3 regions of the Photobacterium gaetbulicola genome follow, and region 1 is predicted to be linked to each of the others. Evidence: riboswitches for the same ligand, from Rfam matches in the RefSeq annotation. Region 1 holds a riboswitch; each other region holds the start of a gene.
What was found. A riboswitch is a leader RNA that binds a small molecule or an ion and turns the genes downstream of it on or off. The one in region 1 is predicted to bind thiamine pyrophosphate.

Region 1 (4,016 bases):
GGCGCCTGCCGGGTTGTTCAATGTGCCTAGCCATGAACAATGACCGCCTGGGCCCGGGCGAGCGCTGCGCCTCAACCAGTAACCGTAACTTCGAAGGCCGTCAGGGCCGTGACGGTCGTACCCACTTGGTGAGCCCAGCGATGGCGGCAGCGGCGGCGTGTGCCGGCCACTTTGTTGATATTCGCGAACTAGACAACGTTGCAGTGACGGCTTAAGAGAAGGAACGAGACAATGACAGGATTTAAACAACACACCGGTTTGGTCGTTCCTTTGGATGCCGCCAACGTCGATACCGATGCCATCATCCCCAAGCAGTTTCTGCAGAAAGTGACCCGCACTGGTTTTGGCAAGCACCTGTTCCATGACTGGCGCTTCCTCGACGATGCCGGCGAGCAGCCAAACCCTGAGTTTGTGATGAATGCGCCACGCTACCAAGGTGCCAGCATTTTGCTGGCACGCGAAAACTTCGGCTGTGGCTCATCTCGCGAGCATGCCCCATGGGCACTGGCCGATTACGGTATCCAGGTGATGATCGCACCGAGCTTTGCCGATATCTTCTACGGCAACTCGATCAACAACCAGATGGTGCCGGTTCGCCTGACCGAGCAGGAAGTCGATGCGATCTTCCAGTACGTCGAGGCCAACGAAGGCGCGGAGATCACGGTAGACTTGGAGGCGATGCTGGTGACAGCCAACGGCAAGCAGTACAGCTTCGAAATTGACGAATTCCGTCGCCACTGCCTACTGAACGGCTTGGACAACATCGGCCTGACCTTGCAGCACGAAGACAAGATTGCCGAGTACGAGAGTAAGATCCCTGCGTTCTTGGCATAACGTCATCACCGTATTCGCTCCATACAAGTAACACTACCGCCCCAGTTCATTATGGCTGGGGCGTTTTTTGCCTTTTTTGCAATAAGATCTTGGTATATCGGGTCGACTAAGCTAGTGACACCCAGGTAATTTGTATTCACTTGGCAGAAATAACCGAGGATACCCTATGCGTCTTTTTATCAGCCTGCTGCTTCTCATCTTATCAGCGAGTACCTTTGCTGCCCCCAAAGCCGCTCTCTGGCCCTACTGGCAGCAATACGCCACTACCGACTCGCAAGCGGTTGACCACAGCCGCTGGCAGCGCCTGCTCGATGAGTATCTGGTTGTCCAGCCCAACCAAACCCTGTTTCGCTATAACCGGGTATCAGATGGCGACAAGTACGAACTAAACCGCTACCTGCGCGACCTGGCCAGGCTGGATCCGCACCAATTAAACCGCAACGAGCAATTTGCTTACTGGGTTAACCTTTACAACGCCCAAACCGTCAAATTGATCCTCGACAATTACCCCGTGTCATCCATCACCAAGCTGGGCGGCTTTTTCAGCTTTGGCCCCTGGGATGAGCAAGTACTTACCATTAACGGCAAGCGGTTGTCCCTCAACGATATCGAGCACCGCATCTTGCGCCCGATCTGGCGCGACCCGCGCATCCATTATGCGGTCAACTGTGCCAGCCTAGGCTGTCCGGATCTCCAACCGGAGGTATTTACGGCCAGCAACCTCGAGCGCTTGCTGGACAAGGCGGCCACCCGCTTTATCAACAGCCGCAAGGGCGTCAACCCGCAGGACGACAAAACCCAGTTGTCTTCGATTTATGACTGGTACGGCAGCGATTTCGGCTCGACATCCCAACTTCAAAAACACATCAACCAATACCGCCAAGGAGCCCCCATTACCCTTGGCAAAGTCAGCTATGACTACGACTGGTCGCTCAATGAAGCCAAATAGCCTGCCGCTCCCCGAGCCTGATCCAGCATAATCATACGTTCCTGCTGGCAACCCGCTGTCCGGCACATTACAATAACAGGCGTTCTCATTGGGGAGCGCTTGCCTGGTAAATGCCATGAGCAAGCTGCTGAGATTGCTGCGGCAAGACCCACAGAACCTGATCCAGTTAGTACTGGCGTAGGAATTGAGTTCGATACGGTAATCCGTCTTATCCCGCCGGGTTGGCATGATGCCTGCCTGCGGCTCAACCCTGTGCCGCTCGTACGATTATTTTTCCTCTTGCCGGACGCAAGAGCATCAGGAGCGCATAGTGAAAAAATTACTCCCACTCGTTACTTTGGTCGCCATGCCGGCACTGGCTGCGGACAACACCCTTACGGTTTACACCTACAGCTCTTTCGCCTCTGACTGGGGGCCGGGACCAGCTATCGAACAAGCGTTCGAGGCACAGTGCGAATGCAACCTGGAATTTGTCGCCCTGGATGACGGGGTGTCGATCCTCAACCGTGTCCGCCTCGAAGGCAAGCGCACCAAAGCCGATGTATTGCTTGGGCTCGATAACAACCTGATTGCCGAGGCCAAGAAAACGGGCCTGCTGGCCGAGCACCAAGTGGACACCAGTAAACTCACCCTGCCAAACGGCTGGAGCGATACCACCTTCGTGCCTTACGACTATGGTTACTTTGCCTTTGTCTATGACCGCACCAAACTGGACAACCCGCCGAAAAGCTTGGATGAGCTGGTCAGCCGTGATGATCTGACTATCATCTACCAAGATCCGCGCACCTCGACGCCGGGCCAGGGCCTGATGCTATGGGTAAAGTCAGTCTATGGCGACCAGGCACCGCAAGCCTGGCAGCAGCTGGCCAAGAAAACAGTCACGGTTACCAAGGGCTGGTCTGAGGCCTACAGCATGTTCCTCAAGGGCGAGTCAGATATGGTGCTCTCTTACACCACCTCGCCTGCCTATCACCTGATTGCCGAGCAGGACGATAAATACCAGGCCGCCGACTTCAGCGAGGGCCATTACATGCAAGTGGAAGTGGCGGCCAAACTCAAAACCAGCCCTAACCAGACGCTGGCCGACGAGTTTCTTGCCTTTATCCTGACCCCGGAGTTCCAGTCCGTGATCCCGACGGGCAACTGGATGTATCCGGTAACGGCTGTCGCCCAGCCAGCCGAGTTCAAGGTTCTCACCCTGCCGGGCAAGGCCCTGGAGTTTTCTGCCGAGGAGGTTGCCAAGCAACGCAGGAACTGGGTACGCGAGTGGCAACAGGCTCTGACCAAGTAGCAGGCACTCACTTTTGAACACACGCAATACCCAACTGATGCCCGGCCTTGTCACCGCCGGGCTTATCCTGTGCCTGGTGATCAGCGCCCTTGGTGCCCTGGTCAATGAGGCCAGTGCTCTCGACATTGCCTCGCTATGGCACGATCCCTACCTACGCCATATTACCGGTTTCTCCTTTACCCAGGCCCTGCTTTCAACCCTACTGAGCACGCTGCCGGCGATCCCGGTTGCCTATGCCCTGTCACGCCGGCAATTTCCCGGCAAAGCCTTGCTGATGCGGATCTTTGCCATGACCCTGGTGCTGCCGGTACTGGTCGCGGTATTCGGCCTGCTGGCGATCTACGGCAACAATGGTGTGCTAACCGGGGTACTGGCAATGCTGGGCTGGCAGGGCAGCTTTTCACTCTACGGCCTGCAGGGGATCTTGTTGGCCCATGTTTTCCTCAACCTCCCTCTGGCAGCACGGCTGTTTGTCCAAAGCCTCGAAGGGATCCCCTTTGAGCAGCACCAATTGGCCACCCATCTCGGTATGTCGAGCTGGCAGACCTTCCGCTTCGTTGCCTGGCCACGACTGCGCCAGCAACTTCCCCATGTCGTCAGCCTGATCTTTATGCTGTGCTTTACCAGCTTTGCGGTCATCATGGCACTGGGCGGCGGCCCCAAGGCAACCACGATTGAGCTGGCTATCTACCAGGCCCTGCGCTACGACTTCGACCTGGCCGGCGGTGCGATTCTCGCCCTGTGGCAGATGCTGCTGTGTTGCAGCCTGGTGCTATTGAGCCAGCGCTTTGCCAAGCCGCTGGCGACCTCGAGCCAATCCATCACAAGCCGGCGCCAGAGCCAGTTTGACAGTCTGGCCAGCCGCTGCTGGGACTGGGGCTGGATCGGGTTGGCCCTGCTGCTGGTACTCCCCCCGCTGATTGCGGTCATCCTTGCCGGGTT
Region 2 (4,016 bases), on a different contig from region 1:
CGTTGGACGCTTCTCATTATTCCCGTTGCCGTTATTGTCGGCTCGCTCAATGCTTTTTTCCTCTGGATCCTCAGTGTCGCTACAGCGACCCGGATTGATAATCCTTGGCTGATTTATCTTTTACCGCTGGCCGGGATTGTGATTGTTTATTGCTACCGTAACCTAGGGAAAAACTCCGAGGGGGGCAACAATCTCATTATGGATGAGATCCATGAGCCCGGTGCCGGAATTCCTGCCCGTATGGCTCCCTTGGTATTGATAACAACAGTGATCACCCACCTATTCGGGGGATCGGCTGGCCGTGAAGGAACCGCAGTACAAATCGGTGGGGCATCGACTCACTGGCTGGCTCGCAAGTTCAGGCTCAATGAAGCGGATACCCGGTTGATTTTGATTGCCGGTGTGGCGGCAGGTTTTGGTGCCGTATTCGGTACGCCGCTAACAGGCGCAATCTTTGCCCTAGAAGTGCTGGCTATAGGACGCCTGCGCTATGATGCAATTATTCCTGCCTTGTTTGCTGCTATCTTGGCAGATGTCGTGTGTTCCGCTTGGGGAGTGCACCATACCCACTACCGGATAGATTTCCTCGAAACCATTACCCTGTTTGAACATGCTGTCAAAGTAGACCTGCTGATGATCGCCAAGATTGTGATTGCTGCCGTGGCTTTTGGTCTAGCGGGATACCTATTCGGAGAACTGACCCATGCCTTTAAAGATATCTTCAAAGCGACACTCAAAAACCCGTACCTGATAGTGGTTGTTGGTGGCTTGATTGTTATAGCGGCCGTGCAGCTGATCGGTAACTATGATTATATCGGTTTGGGGGTTTACTCGAGCAGGGAGGGAGGTGTCAGTATCTTAACGGCCTTTCAGGAGGGGGGAGCAGAGTGGTACAGCTGGCTACTCAAGTTGCTGCTAACGGCGATTACCCTAGCTGCCGGTTATAAGGGCGGGGAGGTCACACCGCTGTTCTTTGTCGGAGCAACATTGGGCAATACCATGGCATGGGTGCTGGGTGCACCGGTTGATTTGTTTGCTGCATTAGGCTTTCTAGCTGTATTTGCAGCTGCGACCAACACGCCGTTGGCCTGTACCATCATGGGCATCGAGTTATTTGGTGCCGAGCACATGCTGTATTTCGCCATTGCCTGTTATACCGCTTACTACTTCAGCGGACACACCGGGATCTACTCTTCGCAGCGAGTGGCGGTACCTAAGCTGTTTGATTTGGAGGGGGCACCCAAGATCCCCCATAAACTGGGTGAGTTGAGGGAAACCCATTCTTCTTTGCTGAAGACACTTGTGAAGCGTTTCAAATAAATTTGTCGTGCTAAACGGAGTTATGCAAAAGTAGCAAGGCTTTTGCCTTTTAAGTATTAATTTTTGGGGTTCTGCCTTGCCGAGGCGGAACCCCTTTCATATACTGCAAATTCAACTTGTCGGAGTGCCACTTGGCTGAGACCGCATTGCGGGATCCGTAGAACCTGATCAGGCTAATACCTGCGAAGGGAACAAGAGAGACCATCTGTATCACTGTATTCACAGTGGCTGTTTCAGACGACACTATACAGCCTACGTATAGCCTCTTGTTTACGCACCCATCCGCCAAGCAACTTCCCTGTTATGGACCAAAGGAAATTGCTATGTCGAATCGCAAACAAGCGAGATTGGACGCGAAACAATTTATCGACTCATTGACCACCCAGGCTTACCCGAACTCCCGGAAAGTCTATGTCACCGGGAGCCGCGAAGATATCCGCGTGCCAATGCGTGAGATTGCCCTGGCCGATAGCTTGGTCGGTGGAACCAGAGAAGCCCCTGTTTTTGAAACTAATGAACCGGTACGGGTCTATGATACCTCCGGTTTCTATACCGATCCTGAGCAGCCTGCAAATATCTACACTGGCCTGCCTAAGCTTCGTGAAGGCTGGATCGAGGAACGGGGGGACACCGAGTTGTTGGGCGAGCTGAGTTCTCAGTTTTCCAAAGAACGCCTGGCCGATGACACCCTTGATGAACTGAGGTTTGAGCAACAGGCGCGCATTCGCCGTGCCAAGCCAGGCAAAAATGTCACCCAGCTGCATTATGCCCGCCAGGGGATCATCACTCCTGAGATGGAGTTTATTGCCATTCGTGAAAACATGGGCCGGGCGAAATACCGTGATGAGGTACTAAACCAGCAGCACCCGGGCATGGCGTTTGGTGCCAACCTGCCAAAAGAAATCACCCCTGAATTTGTCCGCCAAGAAGTCGCTGAAGGCCGGGCAATTATCCCATCGAATATCAATCACCCTGAAACTGAGCCGATGATCATCGGCCGTAACTTCCTGGTCAAGGTCAACGCCAATATCGGTAACTCGTCTGTCAGTTCGTCGATTGAAGAGGAAGTGGAGAAGTTGGTGTGGTCGACCCGTTGGGGTGGCGATACCGTCATGGATCTCTCTACCGGTCGTAACATTCACGAAACCCGAGAATGGATCATCCGCAACAGCCCGGTGCCGATCGGCACAGTGCCTATGTATCAGGCTCTGGAAAAGGTCAACGGTATTGCTGAGAACCTCAACTGGGAGGTCTTTCGAGATACCTTGCTCGAGCAAGCTGAGCAGGGCGTGGATTATTTCACTATTCATGCCGGCGTGCTGCTGCGTTATGTCCCGATGACGGCGAAAAGGGTTACCGGCATTGTCTCGCGCGGTGGCTCTATAATGGCTAAGTGGTGTCTGGCCCATCACAAGGAAAGTTTCCTGTATGAGCATTTCCGGGAGATCTGTGAAATCTGTGCCCAGTATGATATCGCCTTGTCACTGGGAGATGGCCTGCGTCCTGGATCGGTGGCTGATGCCAATGATGAAGCGCAGTTCAGCGAGCTGCGTACCTTGGGTGAGCTGACCAAAGTTGCCTGGGAATATGATGTTCAGGTGATGATCGAAGGGCCGGGGCATGTACCGATGCACATGATCAAAGAGAACATGGAAGAGCAGCTCAAGCACTGCCATGAAGCACCGTTTTATACCTTGGGGCCTCTGACGACCGATATTGCACCGGGCTATGACCATATTACCTCCGGCATTGGTGCAGCCATGATAGGTTGGTATGGCTGTGCCATGCTGTGTTATGTCACACCAAAAGAACATTTGGGCCTACCGAATAAAGAAGATGTAAAGGTGGGGCTGATCACGTACAAGCTGTGTGCCCATGCGGCAGACTTAGCAAAAGGCCACCCCGGTGCTCAAGTGCGCGATAACGCCTTGTCGAAGGCTCGCTTTGAGTTCCGCTGGGAAGATCAATTTAACCTGGCTTTAGATCCTGAAACGGCTCGAGCCTACCATGATGAAACCCTCCCTCAGGAATCCGGCAAGATCGCCCATTTCTGCTCGATGTGCGGACCGAAATTCTGTTCGATGAAGATCTCGCAAGAAGTCCGTGACTACGCGAGCGGGCTGGAGAAAGCCGGTGATTTGGCCGTGCGGATGTTGGATGACCCCCTTGAGGGCATGCAGCAAAAAGCCGATGAGTTCCGGGCCAAGGGGAGTGAGTTATATCACCCAATCAAAGAGGAAAGTTAATGAACGCGTTGTGTTTACCCGATCACTTGGCGCCATTACTGATGCATATCGAGCCGTTGTTGGCAGCGGCTGATAAATACCAGCTTGGTGAAGCCGTCAGTATGGAGTGGAGCGGATCGGAGGTGGTAGACATTCACCTTGAAGGTGAAACCTTCTCGGTGGCGTTTAATCCGTCTGAAAGTGTGGCGAAGGGGTTGGAAGTGCGTGATCAGTGGCTCGCCCCTTATCCGACCTTGGCAGAGATGCAGCAAGAGGTCGCAAAGAATCCAGCTTTGGTGGTTTGCGGTCTGCCGACAGAGCGAGGCTGTGTCGATATCTGGCACCATCTCGGAGAAGCGCGGGGCGTATATTGCCATCATGCCGGGGCCAGTGAGCCGCAACGAGCCATGCTGCTGGCTGCGCTGGCATTGGACTACCCGCTGGAAGATGCGGTCACACTATCGCGTGCCC
Region 3 (4,016 bases), on a different contig from region 1:
GGGGTAGAAACCATTATCGTACGCGCGCCTGACTTCATCCATATCAATGGTATAGAGTTTGATGCCGAGCTTTGTCACTTCATCCGGTACGCAAACTGTATTGCTCCCCGCGCCAAAGCAAACATCTCCTCTTGTATCTATAACACCACAGTCAGTATCATCTATATCTATGCCTAATGTTCCCAACTTGTTATCCAAATCGGCTTCCGAGCCAGCGGGAAACTCATCGGGTAAAGTGATCGGGTACGTATTTTCGATGCTTTCAATACTGGTATACCCTTGCGCTCCCGCAATTTCAGCCCCGGTGACGGCAAATACTTCAGCATTGCCCGAAAGCGTATTAACCACATCCTCATCATCACATCCAATAAGTGCTAAAGCTGAAAATAAAAACAGTGCCTTTTTCATAACTTTTCCTATTGTTCTATCTATAACTGCTTGGATAGGCTCTTAGAGCTTAGTCTCATTTCAACATTACACCCTACAATTTTGTTGCATTATTTTTACTTAACTTTTTAATTCGGCTGTTTTTTGTCCGTAAATAGATGAGAGTATTGTGATCTTGATCTTCATTCCTTTTCTTCTCAAAATTAAATGGCATAATAAACCGAACAATTACCCGTATGGGTAAGGAACACCATTACACTTCCTTGGAATATTCCTATGAGCATTGAATCTATCGTTAAAGAGCGCGCTGGCGCTAAGTGTGAACTATGTGGTTCAGAAGACAGTCTGAGCGTTTACGAAGTACCTGCTTCTCCTGACCAAACCGCAGGTAGCTGTGTGATGGTATGCGGTACTTGCCGTACAGAAATCGAAGACGCAGAAACACTGGATCAGAACCACTGGCGTTGCCTAAACGACAGCATGTGGAGCCAGGAGCCAGCGGTTCAGGTTATGGCTTACCGCCTACTTAAACGTCTATCTTCTGAAACCTGGGCACAAGACCTGCTAGATATGATGTACATGGAAGAAGACATGATCGAGTGGGCAGAGAAAGGTATCGCCCTTGCTGAGCTAGATGCAATTAAAACCGTTGATGTAAACGGTACACCACTTGAGGCTGGTGACAACGTAACCATCATCAAGGATCTACCAGTTAAAGGCTCAAACCTTGTGATCAAACAAGGTACAGCTGTACGTGGAATCCGCCTGACAGATAACCCACTGCATATTACAGGCAAAGCTGCAGGCACCAACATGGTTATCATCGCAGCATACTGCAAAAAAATGTAATTGAATGGGCAGCCATCTCATGGCTGCCTGTCTCCCCTCCTGTTTTTCTCCTTTCCCCCTCATTTTATTCCTAACATGTTTGCTCTGCGGTAAAAAACATGTTTAGATTACTCGCATCTTCAGGCAGATATGCCAGAAAAAACTTTTTTAAGGTCAATATCTGTTTTTGACCGAATAAACAAAATTTATCCGTTAGTCGGGGAGCCAAGCGCTGAGACCACGTAGTGGGACCCGTTGAACCTGATCCATTTAATAATGGCGTAGGGAACTAGCTAGACTGCTCTATTTCGCCCCTTATATAGGGTCGATGGCAACGGCTACCTTGCGTCTAAAATTAGAGGTAGTTATGCCAATATCATCAAACACTCCTATTACCCTTACCATTGCTGGCTCTGACAGTGGCGGCGGAGCTGGTATCCAGGCCGATATCAAAGCAATCTCAGCGACAGGTGGCTATGCCTGCTCGGTAATCACCGCCCTAACCGCACAGAACACTCAAGGTGTCTCCGGTATCCAGGCCATTGACCCGGCCTTTGTAGAGCAACAACTGGATGCTGTCTTTACCGATCTCGATGTTAAAGCGGTAAAAATTGGCATGTTAAGTGATGCGAATATTATTCGTATGGTCGCTAGCAAGCTGCGCCAATACCAACCGAGATTTTTGGTAGTAGACCCGGTTATGGTGGCAACAAGCGGCGACTTGCTGCTTGAACAGGATGCCATCTCAACGCTAAAAGACGAGCTGCTTCCGCTTGCCGATGTGATCACCCCAAACCTGCCTGAGGCTGCTGCGCTGATTAGCAGCCGCCTGCCAGAGAACGAGCAGCAAATGGCTGACATGATCTCTGCTTTACGAGCAATCGGGTCCCGTTCGATTCTGCTAAAAGGGGGCCACTTGGAAAATGACACCTCCAGTACTGATTTGCTGATCCTCGAAAATGATGTCGTGCGTATGAGCACGCCGCGAATCGCAACCCGCAATACGCACGGTACCGGGTGCACCCTGTCAGCTGCTACGGCTTCTTTCCTTGCTCAGGCGTATCCGCTAGAAGAAGCCGTTAAGCATGCCAAAACCTACATAACCAAAGCAATCGAAAATGCAGATGCTCTCCAGATTGGCGCTGGTCACGGCCCGGTAAACCATTTCTTTGCTGGCCATTTTAAGCCCGAGTAAACATGGAAGCGTTACACCGATGAACAAGACTTTTACGGCTCATACCAAGGGAATGACAGTCTGTATCGAGCAATTAACACTTAGGTACAATGATGCCCATTCTCCTCTGTTCAACCAGTTAGATATTAAGCTTCCGGCTGGGCAATGGACTTGCCTGCTCGGTAAAAGTGGTTGTGGGAAGACTACTCTGCTTCGCCACCTGGCAGGGCTTCTCGAGGACAACGTTGCCTGGAGCGGTTCGATAACCACCAGCAATGATTGGCCGTTGGCTGGCAATCTTGCCTATATGGCACAACAAGATCTGCTGTTGCCATGGCTCAATGTCCTTGGCAATGTCTGCTTGAGTACCCGCTTCGGCGCTAGTCAAGACGCCAATATACCGAAAGCCATGGCATTGCTCGATGCGGTGGGGTTGGCTGACAAAGCCGAGGTCATGCCTAACCAGCTCTCAGGGGGGATGCGCCAACGTGTCGCTCTGGCCCGTACCTTGATGCAAGACAAACCCGTAGTATTGATGGATGAGCCCTTTTCAGCACTCGATGCCGTAACCCGCCATAAACTACAGTCACTGTCTGCACGCCTGCTTGCTGGAAAAACCGTCTTGTTGATAACCCATGATCCGCAAGAGGCACTTCGTCTTGGGCACCATATCTACATGATGGCAGGCTCACCAGCCTCAATGAGTGCCTTGCCGATCCCGTCTGGTCCCCCACCAAGGCAATTTGACGGCGAACTTGCTGCCCACCAGCAAGGAATTATCAACCAGCTGGAGAATGACTATGCCTGAACCTGTCCTATCGTCAAAGCTACCAAACCCCATGCTAGAGCAGCAGGCCGTTAGTCAGGCGTTTCGCAAGGGAAACAGTACCGTCTTGTCATGGCCAATTACCCGCTTTGTCACCAGCATGGCGATCATCTTGGGGTTGTGGCAGGCCTGCGTGGTACTGTTCGGCTTGCCCCCCTTTATCTTGCCTGGCCCCGTCGCCGTGCTGTCCAAGCTGGTCGAACGCGCGGATGTACTCTGGCATCATACCATTGTCACAGGAACAGAAGTCGTATTCGGCCTTCTTCTGGGCTTGGCTATGGGGCTATTTTTCGCTCTGCAAATGCTGCTATTCGAGCCTTTGCGCCGTTGGCTCCTGCCAGTATTGATCACCAGCCAGGCCATACCGGTATTCGCTATTGCGCCCATTCTCATGCTGTGGCTTGGATACGGCATGGCATCAAAAATTGTCATGGCAGCTTTGATCATCTTTTTCCCGGTCACCACCTGCTGCTATGACGGACTTCGCCATACCCCCAAAGGCTACCTGGACTTGGCAATGACCATGGGGGCGACCCGCTGGCAACAGCTATGGCAAATCCGTCTTCCCGCAGCCCTGCCTGCTTTAGCTTCAGGGGTACGGGTTGCGGTTGTCGTTGCCCCCATTGGTGCAGTCATCGGCGAATGGGTAGGCTCAAGTGAAGGACTGGGCTACCTCATGCTCCAAGCCAATGCACGGATGTTTGTCGATGAGATGTTTGCCGCATTGTTTATCTTGGCCTTTTTCTCCATCAGCCTGTACTTCATCACCGACTTTTTATTAAAGAAAGCCATTCCATGGCA

Region 2: another riboswitch for thiamine pyrophosphate. It lies ahead of thiC (phosphomethylpyrimidine synthase ThiC); the one in region 1 lies ahead of thiB (thiamine ABC transporter substrate binding subunit).
Region 3: another riboswitch for thiamine pyrophosphate. It lies ahead of thiD (bifunctional hydroxymethylpyrimidine kinase/phosphomethylpyrimidine kinase); the one in region 1 lies ahead of thiB (thiamine ABC transporter substrate binding subunit).

The regions. Positions count from the first base shown of each region.
Region 1 covers NZ_PYME01000019.1:45,660-49,675, reverse strand. The annotation lists gene leuC (3-isopropylmalate dehydratase large subunit) at 1-215, shown strand, start outside; gene leuD (3-isopropylmalate dehydratase small subunit) at 232-834, shown strand; gene C9J03_RS16800 (DUF547 domain-containing protein) at 1,001-1,783, shown strand; TPP riboswitch at 1,863-1,984, shown strand; gene thiB (thiamine ABC transporter substrate binding subunit) at 2,094-3,074, shown strand; gene thiP (thiamine/thiamine pyrophosphate ABC transporter permease ThiP) at 3,112-4,016, shown strand, end outside.
Region 2 covers NZ_PYME01000004.1:269,197-273,212, reverse strand. The annotation lists gene C9J03_RS05455 (voltage-gated chloride channel family protein) at 1-1,320, shown strand, start outside; TPP riboswitch at 1,431-1,528, shown strand; gene thiC (phosphomethylpyrimidine synthase ThiC) at 1,644-3,566, shown strand; gene thiE (thiamine phosphate synthase) at 3,566-4,016, shown strand, end outside.
Region 3 covers NZ_PYME01000006.1:60,421-64,436, reverse strand. The annotation lists gene C9J03_RS06885 (hypothetical protein) at 1-408, opposite strand, end outside; gene C9J03_RS06880 (PhnA domain-containing protein) at 664-1,236, shown strand; TPP riboswitch at 1,424-1,520, shown strand; gene thiD (bifunctional hydroxymethylpyrimidine kinase/phosphomethylpyrimidine kinase) at 1,583-2,410, shown strand; gene C9J03_RS06870 (ABC transporter ATP-binding protein) at 2,430-3,197, shown strand; partial or broken gene C9J03_RS06865 (ABC transporter permease) at 3,313-4,016, shown strand, end outside.